2 linked regions of the Ancylothrix sp. D3o genome follow. The protein of the gene in region 1 interacts with the protein of each later gene in a pairwise test. Links are inferred from orthologs where the notes say so. Each region holds a gene or a part of one and is shown on either strand. Other genes may lie near its edges.

Evidence for each region.
Region 2: the proteins of ruvA (region 1) and ruvC interact in binary tests that used the Escherichia coli proteins (3 or more experiments, as listed by UniProt). The link is inferred for Ancylothrix sp. D3o from one-to-one orthologs.

The regions. Positions count from the first base shown.
Region 1 is NZ_JAMXEX010000007.1:214,110-222,921, forward strand. Bases 3,624-6,573 are described here. They hold ruvA (Holliday junction branch migration protein RuvA), read left to right. Parts: upstream 3,624-4,763; coding sequence 4,764-5,384; downstream 5,385-6,573. Other genes in these bases: NG798_RS14875 (tetratricopeptide repeat protein), read left to right, coding at 3,624-3,691; NG798_RS14880 (sucrose-phosphate phosphatase), read left to right, coding at 3,828-4,583; NG798_RS14890 (SulP family inorganic anion transporter), read right to left, coding at 5,460-6,573. In the rest of the region: NG798_RS14865 (MDR family MFS transporter), read right to left, coding at 1-1,240; NG798_RS14870 (tetratricopeptide repeat protein), read left to right, coding at 1,304-2,596; more of NG798_RS14875, read left to right, coding at 2,864-3,623; more of NG798_RS14890, read right to left, coding at 6,574-7,121; rpsO (30S ribosomal protein S15), read left to right, coding at 7,588-7,857; NG798_RS14900 (PAM68 family protein), read left to right, coding at 7,865-8,380; NG798_RS14905 (hypothetical protein), read right to left, coding at 8,692-8,812. UniProt on the Escherichia coli protein: The RuvA-RuvB-RuvC complex processes Holliday junction (HJ) DNA during genetic recombination and DNA repair.
Region 2 is NZ_JAMXEX010000001.1:970,548-979,408, reverse strand. Bases 3,258-6,256 are described here. They hold ruvC (crossover junction endodeoxyribonuclease RuvC), read left to right. Parts: upstream 3,258-4,522; coding sequence 4,523-4,990; downstream 4,991-6,256. Other genes in these bases: NG798_RS04050 (EAL domain-containing protein), read left to right, coding at 6,250-6,256; NG798_RS04055 (glutathione peroxidase), read right to left, coding at 5,358-5,843; bchI (magnesium chelatase ATPase subunit I), read left to right, coding at 3,307-4,422. Also shown: NG798_RS04085 (VIT domain-containing protein), read right to left, coding at 1-345; NG798_RS04080 (pentapeptide repeat-containing protein), read left to right, coding at 661-1,452; NG798_RS04075 (phosphate ABC transporter permease), read right to left, coding at 1,500-2,189; dapB (4-hydroxy-tetrahydrodipicolinate reductase), read right to left, coding at 2,314-3,138; more of NG798_RS04050, read left to right, coding at 6,257-8,861.

The sequences.
Region 1 (8,812 bases):
TCAAAAACCAGCCTAAATACTTCAAAATTACAACAGCAACCCCCACACTCAGCGCCAAACCCAACCACAAACCATCAGCCAAAGGACGAGGCAAATCTAACATAAACCCACCCAAAGGAGGCCCAATAAAATAGCCGATTGCCCAACATAAAGAATTCACCGAAAGATACACACCCCGCAAAGACTCCGGCGCCAAATCTACCACCAAAGAAGAAGCAAAAGGAGTATAAGAAACCGTTGCCATAGCCAACACAGCTAAACCCAAAATTGCCCACAGTAACGGTAAATTATTCAGCGTTCCCGTTAACCCAATTAATAAAAAACCACCTCCCCACAAAAACGCGGAAAAAATTAGAGAATTTGTATGGCTAAACCGGCCCAAAAACCGCGCCACCGGCAACTGAAACAAAATCGTCAAGAAAAGATGCCAAGTAAATAAACCAGTAATAATTTCCGTTGAAAAACCCTTAGCCGTACCGTCAGAGACAAAATCCTTAAAATAAAGCGGCATCGAAGTTTGAATCTGGCAAATATACATCGTAAATAAAACATTTACCAACGCAAAAATCAACAAACCCCGATCTCGCAAAGCCAAACCCCACCCCTCAAGCATCGAAGGTTTTGTACTCTCATCAAAATTTTTCCTAGAACTTTCCTTAATTGCTACCCAAATCACCCCAAAAAATACCAAATATGAAACACCATCAATAATAAATAAGCCCCGATAATTGCTCGTTAAAGAAATTAATAAACCTCCCAAAACCACACCCAACTGTAACCCCACACTATCCGCCAAACGATTCAAAGCATAAGCTTCTTGGCGATTTTCATTATTTGTTAAATCCGCAATTAAAGCCTCAGTTGCCGGCCAATATAACCCCCCACCGAACCATAAAAGTAAATTTCCTATCAACAAACTACTCAAATTATCCGCAGTAGCCAAAGCAAAACAACCCACCGCACAAACCAAAGCAGAAAGTAATAAAGTCCGCCGCCTTCCCCAGGCCGGTGAATCTGCCAGAGAACCGCTTAAAAACCGCCCTAAAACTCCAGAAATAGACGCAGAACCTAACGCAATTCCCACCGCAGTTTTTGTTAACCCCACCTCCTCAGTAAAAAAGATCGGGGCATAAAATAAAGTAAACCCGCTACCAATTCCAGAAAGTAACCTACCAGCCCCCAAAATCCAAACTTGCCGGTTTAAATTAGGCAGCCAAGAAAACAGCTTATCTCTTTGCAAAAATTTCATATTTACTGTATAATACTCCCATAATTTGTGTTAGCTATCCCGCCGTTTCACGCCATGTCCCTAGCGCCCCCACTAATCATCACCGGCCTGCTAATTGCATTGATAGCGGTCTTAGATTTTACCATTTTTAGGCATCACCGGCTCGGTTTTAAATATATCCCAGGACTTAAACTTTATAACAAAGCCGTAGAGCAAACAAAACAACGTAATTATACCAGCGCCATAGGAACCTTTACTCAGGCATTGCAGCAAAATCCCAACTTAATAGAAGCCTACAACCGACGCGGACACGCTCGCTTTCTCGCCGGTGATACCTCTGGCGCAATTAAAGATTACAATCAAGCCATAACCCTAAATCCCAGCTACATAGAAGCCTACATCAACCGTGCCTACGCCCACAACAAACAAGGAAACCGCACCGCAGCCATCCACGATTATAATCAAGCCACTAAGTTATATTTAAAGCAAAAAGATCCAATCAATTACCGCAAAACCTTAGAAACATTAAAACTGCTTCCAAAGGGCGAGCAAACAAATAAGCCGATCGAAGAAAAACCCATCCCCAAAACACCCCCTATCTCTAACGCAACCAACAACAATTTTGAATTTGATCACGGATTATACAGCGCCCAAATAGGAGACTATAAAGGAGCAATTCAATACTTTAATCAAGCTCTAAAAATCAATTCCCAAGACAGCATAATTTACTATAACCGGGGACTAGCTTATTTTAAACTCGGTAAAAATAAAGAAGCCCTAGCAGATTTAACAAAAGCAATAAAAATCAATCCTAACTATATTGAAGCCTTACTAGCACGAGGCGATCTTTACCGCAAACTACCCTCTTATCAGCAAGCCATAGAAGAATACACCAAAGTCATAGAAATTAACCCCGAAAATGCCCAAGCTTATTATAACCGCGCCCTTACCTATTCTGAAAGAAGCGAAAAAAGCTGGTCACTTCAAGATAAACGTCAAGCCCAAGAAAACTATCAAAAAGCAGCTAAATTATTCTTTGAAATGGGAGATATTCCTAATTATGAAAAAGCCAGAAAACATATACAACAAAACTCCCCAGCACAACCCTCTAATCTACCAAAATCTCATAAACTTTCCCCTTCAATTTCCCCCCAAAAATCAAAGACAAACCCTAACCAATTCCAACGCCAAAAAACTAAAATCTCACCCCGCATTGAACTCGAAAAAAAATTACTTATGCTTTTAAACGGCGAGCGGCGCACAGCCCTACGCCTGGTAGAATCAGCCCAAGCGAAATATCCTGATAAAACAATAGATTGGTATTACGAAAAAGTCATTTGGGACATAGAAAGAGACCGGGGCAGGTGAACAATTAAAAACACAGACTTAATGCCAAATATAAACATACCCTTCTGCCTTCCCTTGACCTGTAGAACATTGCCAAAGACGACTTTAGAAAAACTTACAAGAGATCAGCCCGATAGTTAGACAAGCAGCCGAACAGTAAACAGCGGAAACTTAAAAAAACTTTTTAACGACAAATCTTATCAGCAGCTAACAACTTTCTCGATCCTTGCCCAAACTGCTGCGTAAAATTGATTCAAGTACAAGAAATCCATCAGGGAGCAAAACGGTTTGGCACACACACCCTACTCCGATTGGATCGTCAATCCGAGCGATCACAACACCAGAAACACCCAATCCCCAATCCCTCCCATTCCCATAGAATTAAGAGGCAAACCCGAATCACTGCCACAAACCTTACTCACTCAGATGAAAGCTGAGGAATTTTACAACCACTTCTTTTATTACCGAGGAGTCAAAAAAGCCCAAGAAGGCGACTACACCGGCGCCATAGAAACCTGGTCACAAGAAATACGCCGCCATCCAGACTTTGCACCGGCCTACTTTGATCGCGCCAACATCCGCCGCAAACTCAAAGACTTAGACGGAGCCCTAGACGACTACACCCAAGTCATCGAAATTTGCCCAGACTGTGCAGACGCCTACTTCAAAAGAGGAAACACCAGACGAGACATGGGAGATCATCAAAGCGCCATCGAAGACTACAACGAAGTCCTCCGACTCAACCCCACCTTTGCCGAAGCCTACAACAACCGAGGCAACGCACGCCGCGACACCGGCAACCACACCGGCGCCATCGAAGACTACAACAAAGCCGTCATACTCAACCCCAACTACGCCAAAGCCTACTACAACCGGGCCCTCTCACGCCGGCGCATCGGCAACTCCCTCGGAGCCATAGAAGACTACAACAACGCCATCCGCATCAACCCCGACTACGCCAAAGCCTACTACAATCGAGCATTCACCTACTCAGATTTAGGCGCAAAACAAAAAGCCCTCACCGACCTCCAACAAGCCGCCGAACTATTCTTAAAACACCGGCAAATGACCGCCTATCGCAAAATCATCCAAGACATGAAACAACTCCAACCCTAACCCAACTCCCCGACACAATAAGTTTCCGATTTCCCCAGCTTTTCCATCCAACGGATCTCAAAATCAAGCATAATAAACACTGAAATTTCTCCATCTTCCCCACGAGATACCCACACCCATCTGCGTGATATTTATCATGTCATCATCCTTTTTATTAGTAACAGATTTAGACAACACCCTCGTCGGAGATGACCAAGCCCTCGCCCACCTCAACCGGCACCTCCAGAACCACCGCACAACCTACGGCACAAAAATAGTCTATTCAACAGGCCGTTCCCTCACCAGCTACCAGCAACTCCGCCAAGAAACCCAACTTTTAGATCCAGACGCCCTCATCACATCCGTTGGCTGTGAAATTTATCATCAAAACAGCCCAAACCCAGACCCCGCCTGGTCAGAAATCCTCACCCCCGGATGGAACCGGCAACTCGTAATTAACACCGCCGCCGAATTTAGCCAACTTATCCCTCAACCCGAACCCGAACAAAGACCCTACAAAATCAGCTATTTCTTAACACAAAAAGACGCAGAAAACATCATCCCAAAACTACAAAATAACCTTCAAAAACAAAACTTAAAAATCAAACTAATTTACAGCAGCAACAAAGATTTAGACATCATCCCCCAACAAGCCGACAAAGGACAAGCCATGCAATATTTACGCAAAAAATGGCAAATTCCATCCACCCAAACCGTTGTTTGTGGAGACTCCGGCAACGACATAGCCATGTTCAGCGCCGGCACCCAAAAAGGTATCATCGTCGGAAACGCCCAACCCGAACTGCTAAACTGGCACAAAAGCAACCCATCTCCAAACCACTACCTAGCAAAAGCAACCTGTGCCGGTGGCATCCTAGAAGGACTAAAAAACTTCCACCTCCTACCCACCTAAAACCATCCCTATTCATCCCCATTCATCCGCGTTCATCCGCGTTTATCTGCTATAGGATGCGGTTAAAAAACAAAAAACCAACAACTAAAAAACTTCAACATCCTACCCACCTAAAACCATCCCCATTCATCCCCATCCATCCGCGTTCATCTGCGTTTATCTGCGGTTAAAAAACAAAAAATGATAGCCTACCTCAAAGGAACCGTAACCCAAATCCAAAAAACCCCTCCCAACAAAATCACCCTCACCCTAGAAACCAATCAAATAGGCTACGAAATCCAAATACCCCCAAGACTAGCAGAACAAATACGAACCAAAACCGAACAAATACAAATTTTCACCCACCAACAAATCAGAGAAGACCAACATATCCTGTATGGCTTTGCCAGCGCCGCCGAAAGAGACTTATTTCGTCAACTCATCAGCGTCAGCGGCATTGGCCCCCAATCAGCCCTTGGCCTCCTCGACACCCTAGGACTTGAAACCCTCGTTCAAGCCATCGTCACCGGCAACATAAAAGCCCTCACAAAAGCCCCTGGAGTCGGCAACAAAACAGCAGAAAGGCTCAGCCTCGAACTTAAAACCAAACTCGGAGAATCGCGCAAAGGAGCCGGTTTAAGCGTGCCGGTTGTCCTCGAAAACAGCCTCCAAGAAGACCTAGAAATGACCCTTTTAGCCCTGGGATACACCAACACCGAAGTCCTGCGAGTCTTAGAAGCCCTAAATCAAGAACCCGATTTAAAACAAGCCGGCATCGAAGAATGGATACGACGAGCTATAGCCTGGTTAAGCCGGCCCTAAAAACCCAGATCACAGAACTCAAAAACCAAAACCAAACCCACTAGATCGTCCTATCCCAATCAATCAACAGCCAAATTAAGCTTCAATGCCCTTGCCATAAACCACATTAACCGCTTGGTGCAAAGCCACTGTCCGATCTTCCAAAACGTGATCAGGATGAATCAAATCGAAAATGCCCAACGTTTGCAAACGACTTTGAATTTTCGGACTAGCCCCAACAATAAAGACTTGCAACCCTTTATCGACAGCATCCCGAATCGCATTCTCAATAGCCAACGAAGCAGTAACCCCCAACATCGGCACATCGCTGAGATCCATCACCAAAACATCAGCATCCTTAATCGCATTATGCTCACGGGCGATAGCCTTAGACAAACCAAAAATCATCGGGCCACTTAAATAAAACAACAACACCCGACCCTTCCCCTTATCTAGCAATTCCTTTTGCTCAGGAGTCAACCTCACATCATCATCCGTATCCGTAATCAGCTTAACTTCCTGAGACTGCAAACTGCTCAACCGTTCAATTGTGAGAACATTGGCAATAAATACCCCCACACCCACCGCCACAATCAAGTCTACAAAAACCGTCAGCAGCAGCACCCCGTACATGATCAAAGAACCTTTCACGGATATTTTGTGAGAACGCTTCAAGAAACTCCAATCGAGAATATCAATCCCCACCTTAAGGGCAATTCCCGCCAAAACCGCCATCGGAATTGGTTCGGTCAATTTTGCCGCCCCCAACACCACCACCAAAAGCACCACAGCACGAGTTAAACCCGATAAAGCAGAAGTTGCGCCGGTTTGAATATTAACAACCGTTCCCATCGTTGCACCGGCACCAGGCAAACCCCCAAAAATCCCTGAAACGATATTAGCAATGCCTTGACCAATCAATTCCTTATCTGATTTGTGTTCCGTCCGCGTCAAACTATCTGCCACCACCGCCGTTAACAAAGTATCAATACAGCCCAACATCCCCAACATCACACCATCAACAAGCATAATGGTGATTTGATCGGGGCTAAAGGTAGGCATTCGCAAACTAGGCAAAGCAACAGGAATTTCACCAATACGGCGAATATCAACGTCCTTAAATATCGTCACCGAGATCAGCGTACCGATAATAAGAGCCACAAGCTGAGGCGGCACGATTTTCTTGAATTTCTTAGGCATCAAGAAAATAATCGCCAGCGTTACCGCACCTAAAATCGCTTCCGGTGGGTTCACCTTCGATATCAACTGCGGGATAGCCATAAACGTTCCCAAAACACCACCCTTGGGCGGCGCTTGACCAAGGAACGGGGCAATTTGCAAAATTATCAAAATTACGCCAATTCCCGACATAAAGCCAGAAATGACGCTATAGGGCATTAAGGTAATGTATTTCCCTAACTTAAAAATCCCAAAAATAATCTGAAACAGGCCGGCCAACATAACGATAGTAAAAGCCATCCCCAAACCCTGATCAGGGTTAGCTGCCAGCATTGATGCCACAATGCCGGTCATTACCACCGTCATTGGGCCGGTGGGTTCAGAAATCAATGTTGGTGTGCCACCAAACAAGGCCGCAAAAAAGCCGACACAAACCGCCCCATAGAGTCCGGCAATGGGCCCTACACCAGAGGCAACTCCGAAAGCGAGAGCAAGCGGGAGTGAAACAATCGCTGCCGTGACACCACCAAAGATATCACCCCGAAGATTGCTAAAATCAATTTCATTAGTTACTGACATGAGTAAGTATGTGAAAGGAAAGTGTGCTAGAGGAGATTGAACACGAGCATATCAATAAGTGGTTTATAACAAAAGATTATGGAAAATATCTAAAATTTTTTTGGCTTGGCTTTTTGGAGTGTAAATTGCCTTAAACCACCTAAAACTCAAGGAAATATGAGACTAAACGCTATAAGACAGCCTTTTTTTCTACAGCCTATTATTTTGTTATGGGCTGCATCAATTAAGCTCATAGAACTACGACGAACCGATGCCAAAGCTCGACGATTGATTGCTTTATCGCTCTACCCTACAGGTTGCCACAAACAAAAATGATAATAAAAGCATTTATACTTACTTCCCATCAAAATTTTACCTTGCTACAGAGCTTGAGCAGGCCAAGCCAGAAAATATACACCGATATCGTTACTCGCCAGCAAACCTGTGATATGATCGACAATTGCTGGATTTTATAAAAAGACAACTCATGGCACTAACCCAACAGCGAAAACAAGAAGTAATGACGTCCTATCAGGTTCACGAAACCGACACAGGATCAGCAGATGTGCAAGTCGCCCTTTTGACCGAACGCATCAATAAACTCAGCGAACACCTCAAAGCCAATAGCAAAGACCATTCCTCGCGTCGGGGATTGCTAAAAATGATCAGCTTGCGGAAGCGTCTGCTGGCCTACATCATCAAACAAGATCAACAGCGTTATCGCAAACTGATTGAGCGCTTAGGCATTCGCGGTTAAGAAAGCTATGGCATCAGAAACCGACGAACGCTCACGTCTACCCTTTGAACCGGCCAAAAACCGCAAAAAGTCTGCTTCCCAGCGCTCTGAGGCTTCTCCAACGCCCAGCAAAGAAGCCAAAAAAAAGCCGAACCCAAAACCCATAGAAAAAACCGAGTCTAAAAGCAAAACAAAACAGCCAGTCACAAAGGCTAAAACCGCAGTACCAGAAGCAGTAAGCCGGCGTATGATTAGCCGAATGGCAGTATTTAGTGGGCTTCCAACCTTTTTAGGAATTGCCACCTTTGTTGCCAGTTATTTTGTGATCACCAACAATTGGTATGACTTGCCGAATTCAGCCGTTGTCTTAGTCAGCATGGCATTTTTTGGCATCGGCGTTTTGGGGCTAAGTTACGGAGTGATTTCAGCATCTTGGGATGAAGAAATACCGGGCAGTGCACTAGGCTGGAAAGAGTTTACAACCAATTTCGAGCGCCTCACGGCAGCTTGGCGCACGGCAGGTAAAAAAGACACGGAAACCTGAAAAAAAATACTTATTCAGGGACTCAGTGCAACAGAGAAATTTCATTATCAAATTTGAGTTTCTCGTGAAGCCTGCGCTCAGTTGCAAGCGTGAAAATTGAAGCTAAAAGAGGCCGGTTTTGCGCTAACCGGCCCACTCCTAAAAAATCCCTTATCCCCACAACCCCCTTTGTTACAAATGAAGGGGGTTAGCTTTATTAAAAATGACATAACAGCGCTCAAAAAATGACAGCCATCCCACCAGATCGGGGCAACCAGCATATTGATTGCCCCTCCAAAAAAAGATAAATGCTTTTGGACTTTAGACAACAATTAATCTTTTGAAGCTTCATTAGAACGCTTGAGAGCTTCGAGGGCTTGCAATTGTTCATTCATAGCCGTGAGAAGCTGGTCAATTGCCGGCAAAGTGTAAAGAGATTCACGATCTAAATGT
Region 2 (8,861 bases), on another replicon or contig:
TTTTCCTTCTTCAAAATAATCGAATAAAGCCGGAACTTGCCGAAATTTTCCTACATTTTTAAGCTTTTCAGCTTCCTGACGAAATAACTCAGAGGCTTTTTGCCGGTTGGCATTACTTTTAGGAAAAAATTGTTTAATTACACAGCGGTTTTGGCTAGATTTCGAGGTATCAATGGCTAAAAAAGTTCGTCCAAAACCCCCAGCACCAAGCAATTTAATCGCCCGATAACGGTTTTGTAATAATAACGGCGTACCACAAGCATTGCAATTTTCAGCCGTAAGAGTATTTTGAGAATGCTGACAATTGGGATTTAAGCAATAGGAGTGTGCAGCGGATTGAGTCATAAAATCATTCTCCAAACAGTCATTCTGTGCCTTGTGCAGACGGACACACAGGTGAATCTGCCTTCACTACCCGTTGCCTTTGGCGGATTCCCGAAGCCTAGCGAAATTTTTTGAGTCTGTGGGTGACGACTAGGCTTTTTAGCGGGGATCTGCTATTTTTTCTGATAGATTGCTGTAAATTTTCATTTTTTACAGCACAATTTCAATAAGGCAGTTGTCGAGGGCTAAACCGCCTTCGACAGTTGCCAGCGAATCTACATTCTCGATGCCAGAGTTTCACAAAAAAAACCAGGGGCATATATAAAGGCAAAAAATATGGCTGGAAATCCCGCGCACGTCAAACGGTTATTAGAAACGAAACAATGCCAAGGAGGCGATCTTAGAGATGCCAACTTGAGCCGGTTTAATTTGAGTGGAGCCGATTTAAGTGGTGCAAAATTAATGTTTGCTAATCTCAACAGTGTTAAGTTGAGTAAGGCAAATTTAAGTGGTGCTGATTTAAGTTTTGCAAATGTGGTGGCTGCGGATTTGGTGAGTTCCGATTTAAGTGGTTTGGATGCTAAAGGCATCAATTTATTTGAATCTCATCTCAATCATGCTAATCTCAGCGGCGCCGATTTGCGCGTCTCCAATCTTGTTAATGCTGATATCAGCGATGGTAATCTTTCCGGTGCAGATTTATCAGGTGCTAATTTAATTGGCACACAGTTAGCAAGAGCAAATTTAAGTGGGGTAAATTTGGCCGGCAGTAATATGGGGAAAGCAAATTTGGTGGCTGCCAATTTGCTCAATGCAAATCTCAGTGATGCGCGTTTAGTTGAAGTAGATTTAAGTGATGCAAACCTCAGCGGTGCTAATTTGAGTAGTGCCAATTTATTAAATGCAAATTTAAGTGGTGCTAATCTTTCTGGCGCTAATCTCAATGGGGCAAATTTGGCAAATGCAAAACTCGATGGGGCGATAGGAATTGAATTAGAGAGTCAAAATTTAAGACGACCGGCATCAGACCCTTATTCAAATTCTCAACAGGCCGGTGTGCCTTATTTAAGTTTGCCACAATCAGGGCCCTATTATTCGGATACTCAACCGCGTCGAGGGTTTCCTTAATAATTGGTTTGCTGAAACCCGATCTTTTTAAAAATCGGGTTTCTAATTCAGTCTTCCCGATTTCTTCGTCTGGGGGTTTCTTTGGGTTGTTTTTTGGATTGTTTTAACTCTTTGCTGATGTCTACAAATTCGTCTCGTCGTAAATAGGGATAGTCACTCACCCAAACATCTTGGCTGGGAATGTAGATATCAGAAACTTTTTCAATGCGGCTTAAATTGGGTTGATTTGACATTACCAACATCAGGGCTACTTGTCCGCGTTTGATTTTTTTATGTTCTTTTTTGAGGGGAACTCGCAATAAGTTAGTAAAGCCGGTTTTGTCGCCAACTTCTAGGTTAATTCGTCTTTCTCGGTTTTCGACAATGACAAGTTCGCCTTCGTTGTTGACGGTTTCTTCTTGTCCTATTAAATCTTCGGTGAGATAAACATCTACAACTTTGCCTTGCCAAAATCCACAATATTGATATTTTCGGCATTGCCAATTTCTATAACTGGCTAAGGCAACCGGCCCCCACAGCCAATATAAAGCGCCGAAAATTCCGATAATTAGCTGCAAATTTGCGCCGCCTTGTCCGAAAATTGGACTCATTAACCAGATGACTACAACGGCAATAACGGAGATTAATAGGCGTTTTAGGAAGCTTTGGGCGTTTCCCCAATAGTAGGCGTATTGGGCGCCGGTGGCTACTGGGGGTATTAAATTTTCAAAGATTTTTCGGGTTAGGGGAATTAGCATAAGGGATTTTTTAACCGCAGATAAACGCAGATAAACGCAGATGTACGCGGAGCGGCGCGATAGCGCTATGCAGATGGTTCATACCTTTGGGGAAGGGGTTATGAACCATTGAGGGTGGTGGGGGTTAGAGGATTTTTTCTAGTCCATAAACCATTGATTTTAGTTGTAGAACTTTGCGAATTGAAAGGAGGACTCCGGGCATATAACAGGAGCGATCACTTGTGTCGTGGCGGAGTGTGTATATTTGGCCGGCTGCTCCAAATATTACTTCTTGGTGGGCTATTAAGCCGGGTAAACGGATGCTGTGGATGCGGATGTTTTCTTCGGCGAGGCTGCCTCTAGCACCGGCTATTTTTTCGGTTTCTTTGACTTCGGGGGGGTTGAATGTTTTTCCCATTTCTGCTAATAATTGGGCCGTTTGTATGGCGGTTCCGCTGGGGGCGTCGGCTTTTTGGTTGTGGTGTAGTTCGATGATTTCAACGTGATCGAAGTATTTGGAGGCTTGGATTGCTGCTTGTTGTAATAATACCATTCCTATAGAAAAATTGGGGATTATTAAGCAGCCGGTGCTTGCTTTTTCGGCAAATTCTTCTATGTCTTTTAGTTGTTTAGCACTCATGCCGGTGGTGCCTACAACCGGCCTAATTCCATAAGCAATGGCAGAGCGAATATTGTGATAAACTCCGTCTGGATGAGTGAAATCTACCATCACCGGCAGTTCTTTTTGTTGTGCTGCAAAAGCACACATTGATTCCATTTCGTTTGTAATCGGAATTTCCATTTCACCAATACCGGCTACTTCCCCGATATCTTTTCCGATCAGATCGGGATTGCGATCAATAGCGGCGATGAGTGTCATATCAGACGCACCGGCCACTGCTTTAACGACTTCCCGGCCCATTTTACCGCCGGCGCCGTTGACAATTACGGGGATAGGGGAATTGCTCATAATTTTTGGCTGAATATGTTTGTTACCATTCAACGAATTTTAGCAGGATGCTGGCGGAGCTACCAAAAAAGGCCGGTGGAAAGTTTAAAGTTAGTTGAGTTAAGTATGACCCAAGAGTTATAGAATGAGATACACACAACAATAATAATTTTTTAGTAGGAATTTCTCGTGACTTTGACTGCACCGGCCAACCCTGCTTTAAATGTAACAGCCCGTCGCGCTGTGTATCCTTTTACCGCCATTGTGGGGCAAGAGGAAATGAAATTAGCGCTAATGCTAAATGTAATTGACCCCAAAATTGGCGGTGTAATGATCATGGGAGATCGCGGCACCGGCAAGTCTACCACAATTCGTGCCCTGGCTGATTTGTTGCCAGAAATTGATGTGGTAGCAGATGATCCATTTAACTGTCATCCCACCGATCCTGACTTGATGAGTGATGAATTGCGCCAGCGTATTACAAAAGGCGAAAATGTGCCGGTTGTCAAGCGGAAAGTGCAAATGATTGATTTACCTTTGGGTGCAACTGAGGATCGTGTTTGCGGCACAATTGATATTGAAAAAGCATTGTCTGAAGGTGTGAAAGCTTTTGAACCGGGTTTGCTGGCAAAAGCAAATCGTGGCATCCTTTATGTGGATGAAGTCAACTTGCTTGATGATCACTTGGTAGACGTGCTTTTAGACTCAGCAGCATCCGGTTGGAATACGGTTGAACGCGAAGGGATTTCAATTCGACATCCCGCCCGGTTTGTGTTAGTTGGATCTGGCAACCCAGAAGAAGGCGAATTGCGTCCGCAGTTGTTGGATCGCTTCGGAATGCACGCAGAAATACGGACAGTCAAAGACCCAACTTTGCGGGTAAAAATTGTTGAGGAACGGTCGGCTTTTGATTCTGACCCCCAGGGATATTTAGAAAAGTGTCAAGTTGAGCAAGATGCGGTGCAAAAAAGCTTGATTGATGCCCAAAATTTGCTTAAATCTGTTCAAATTGATTATGATTTACGGGTGCAAATTTCCCAAGTTTGTGCAGAGTTAGATGTGGATGGTTTGCGCGGAGATTTGGTAACAAATCGTGCGGCAAAAGCAATTGCAGCATTTGAAGGACGGACTAATGTAACGGTGGATGATATTCGGCGGGTGGTTACGCTTTGTTTGCGTCACCGTTTGCGGAAAGATCCGCTTGAGTCGATTGATTCAGGTTCAAAGGTTGAAAAGGTTTTCTGTCGAGTTTTTGGTTTACCTGAACCCGAACAAAAAATGCCAGCGGTGGCCGGTAAGCGGTGATCAAAGAATTATTTAACCGCAGATAAACGCAGATAAACGCGGATAGGTTTTGCTTTTTATCTGCGTTTATTTGTGTCCATCTGTGGTTTTTTTTTTAATTATGCGTATTTTAGGGATTGATCCAGGTTTTGCTAAATTAGGATTTGGGGCGATTTATTGTGAAGAACCGGCCTCTATTTCAGTGGGGGATTTTGGGGTAATTCAAACTCCAAAAGGGGAAGAAATAGGAATGCGTTTGCGGACGATTTATGAAGATTTGCATACGGTTGTAGGGGAGATTAAGCCGGATTTAGTAGTGATAGAAAAGTTCTTTTTTTATCGGATGGCGAATACAATTTTGGTGGCGCAGGCGCGGGGGGTGATTATGTTAGTTTTGGCGCAGTTTGAGGTGCCGATTAGGGAGTTTACGCCTGGGCAGGTTAAGCTGGCGTTGACGGGTTATGGGAATGCGGAAAAATACGAGGTTCAAGAAGCGGTGGCGCAGGAGTTGGGTTTGGAAGTCATTCCGAAACCCGATGATGCGGCGGATGCTTTGGCTTTGGCTTTGACGGCTTGGTTTCAGAGGTAGGGGGCCGGTCTCTACAAAAACCAAACCCCGCAGGAGTTTTTTATTTTGTAGTTGCGGGTTTATAACCGTCGCTTTATCCTTTATTTCGGCTTTTTATAAATGGCTTATTCCGTTTTTACCGGCGGGATAGATCAGGCTTATGAATTGAAACGCCCTCTCTGGTTTTAAACCTAGTTAATGGGGCCGGTTTTCCCCCGCATCTCCAAAAATAAAACCCCGGTAGAAGTTGTTGGAGTGCCGATTTTTTTTGGGCAAAATTTCGTTAACTTCCTAACCCTTTCCGGGGGGGGTTTTCGCCCACCATCTGCCGGTTTTAATCGGCGACTAAAACCCGCGACTAAAACCGGCAACTACTACCAGCAATTACCTACTTACTCAACTCCTGCTCAATAGCGGAAATTAACTCAGGGGAATTCGGAGCAACACCGCTTTTAAAACGAGCCACAACCTCCCCATTTTTCCCCACCAAAAACTTCTCAAAATTCCAACCAACATCGCCCCCCAAACCCGCAGAATTAGTCAAACGAGCATAAAGCGGATGCTGCTGAGAACCCAGCGCATTAACCTTATCAAACAACTCAAACGAAACACCGTAATTAGTCTCGCAGAACTGTACAATTTGCTCATTAGTTCCCGGTTCCTGAGCCCCAAAATCATTACAAGGAAAGGCCAAAACCCGTAAACCTTGAGCCTTATACTTTTGATACAACTCCTCCAAACCGGCATACTGGCGCGTGTAACCACAATAAGAAGCCACATTTACAATCAGTAAAACTTGGCCGGCATAACTTCCTAGCAGTCTTTCCTCACCTTGGATCGTCTTTACAGAAATATCAGATACTTGTTGGCTCATCTTCAGTAGATAAAAATTTAACAATCCCTCTTAGTATAGATGCAGTGCCAGCCCGTTTCAGCCAAGAATCGAAAAAGCCCAGCCAAAGCAAGACCTGCAATACCCCAACCCGCCAATCCCAAACCCCTACAGCCCTCAAATGTGAGATAATTAAACAGAATAATTTTATGTTTTGTTAAATTTGGGAAAAATATTCGCCTTTATCCAGAATTTCAAGTTATCTTCCAAGAACATAGCAATAGCCATGAGGAGCCATTCCCCAACAGAAAGCCTCCCATTGATAAGAAATTTTAAATACCTTGGTAACAAAACCAAAAGCTTTGTCTATCATTTGACAAACTTATCTGAGCAAACAAAACCCCTAGAAATCAAAAATCAAAAATCAAAAATCAAAAATATTAAAACCATGCAGCTAAAAAAACCCCCCATACATCTGCCACATTTAGAAGATGTTATTGATCCACACCCCCTCACCGTCAGCCCAGAAACCCCTCTCATCGAAGTCATTGCAATGATGGGCCAGCTTCGCAACAGTTGCCCGCTCAGCAAAATCAACCCCCTCAAAGAAATTTCAAAAGACAACACATCTGCCCTCCTGGGAGAAGCCAGAGCAAGCTGCGTTTTGATCATAGAAAAACAAAGCCCAGAAAATAGCAGCCCCAACCTCCTAGGCATCTTCACCGAACGCGATCTCGTCCATTTAATCGCCTCCGGCAAAGTTGGTTTAAACCACTGCACGATAGCAGAAGTAATGACATCCCCCGTGCTTGTTGTCTGCGACAAAGAAGTACAAGACGTCTTCACCGTATTGCTAATGCTGCGACAACACCGCATTCGCCACCTGCCGATCACCAACAGCCAAGGCACCCTTCTGGGAGTCATCACCCCCGAAACCATCCGTCAAGCCATTTTGCAACCGGCAAACCTCCTCAAAATGCGATCCGTTGAGGAAGTAATGAACAGCGAAGTCATCCAAGCACCCCTAGAAACCTCCGTGCTCAACCTGGCAAAACAGATGACAGAGCACAACGTTAGCTGTATCATCATCTCCACCGGCACCTCCGCCAACAGCACCCCCATAGGAATGGTTACAGAACGCGATATCGTGCAATTTCAATCGCTTGAACTCGATCTCGGCAAGATAAGCGCTGAAACCGTAATGAGTACCCCCCTATTTTGCCTGAGCCCCGAAGACTCGCTCTGGCAAGCCCATCAAGAAATGCAGCAGCGATTCGTCCGCCGGCTCGCCGTCGCCAATAAACAAGGACAACTCCAAGGCATCATCACCCAAACAAGCCTGCTGCGAGTCCTCGATCCAATGGAAATGTCCGGCATCATCGATGGCTTACAAATTGCCATCGAACAGCGCACCGGCGAACTGCAAAAAGCCCTCAGCGAACTCAACGAAGTTGTCACCCAACTCGAAAGCGAAATCGCCACCCGTAAACAAACCGAAGAACGCCTCCGCCTGCTGGAGTCTGTCGTCCTCAATGCCAACGATGCCATCGTCATAATGCACCCTGACGGCACACAACAAACCGATCCCACCATATTGTTTGTCAACCAAGCCTTTACCAAACTCACCGGCTACAGCCTCACAGAAATCGCCGGCAAAAGCCCCAGCATTTTGCGGGGCCCAAACAGCGACCCCAACCAAATAGCCAAAATCCAACAAGCCTTTTTAGCCCAAAAACCCGTCCGCGTCGAAATCATCAACTACCGCAAAGACGGCACAGAATATTGGGTAGAACTCAACAGCGTCCCCGTCACCAACAGGGCCGGCAAACTCACCCACTGGATCTCCGTCCAACGTGATATCACCGAACGCAAACGCATGGAACAAGCGCTTTTTGCCGAAAAAGAACTAGCCCAAGTCACCCTCCAATCCATCGGCGATGGAGTCATCACCACCGACGCCACCGGACGTATTTCTTCCCTCAACCCCGTTGCCGAAAAACTCACCGGCTGGACAACAAAAGAAGCCAAAGGCTTACCCCTTAACCGCGTCTTTCACATCGTTAACGATCAAGACGGCATCCCCGTTGAAAACATCCTCTCAAGCGCCCTTTGCAACGACCAAATCATCGATTTAGTCAACCACAACCTCTTAATTGCCCGCAACGGCCACCAATTCGCCATCGACCACTCCGCCGCACCCATCCACTCCTCTTGCGGTACCTTAGTCGGTGCCGTGTTAGTATTTCGTGACGTCACCCAAATCCGCACCCAAGCTCGTCAACTATCTTGGCAAGCCAGTCACGACGCCCTCACCGGCCTTGTCAACCGCCGCGAATTTGAATATCAACTCGAACAAGCTATCTTTAATGCCCAAAGAAATAACTTAAATCATATATTACTTTTTTTAGACTTAGACCGATTTAAAATTGTTAACGATACCTGCGGACATATTGCCGGTGACGAACTACTCCGACAAGTCACACAACAATTTAAAACAAAAATTCGCAAAACCGATCTCTTAGCCCGTCTCGGCGGCGATGAATTTGCCGTCATCCTTTACCAATGTTGCCATGAGCAAGGCTTAGAAATTGCCGAAAAACTTTTACAAAGTATTCACTCGTTTCGCTTTGTTTGGCAAGATAAAAGCTTTAGCCTGGGAGTCAGTATTGGCTTAGTAAGCATTAACGCCACCAGCCAAAACGCCCAGCAAACCTTAAACGAAGCCGATGCCGCCTGTTATGCAGCCAAAGATCAAGGCCGCAACCGAGTTCATATTTATGAGGCAAATGATCGAGAATTAGCCAAACAACGCGGTGAAACTCAATGGCTTGTCAGAATTACCCGCGCCTTAGAAGAAAACTTATTTTGTCTTTTTTCCCAGCCCATCGTCCCCATTACTCAACCAGCACTTCAAATTGATAACAAAACAACCCCAGTCAGCGATTTACATTGTGAAATTTTACTGCGTCTACAAGACCCCGAAACCGGCCAAATTATCTCACCAATGGCCTTTATCCCCGCCGCTGAACGCTATCACCTCATGCACGCTATCGACCGCTG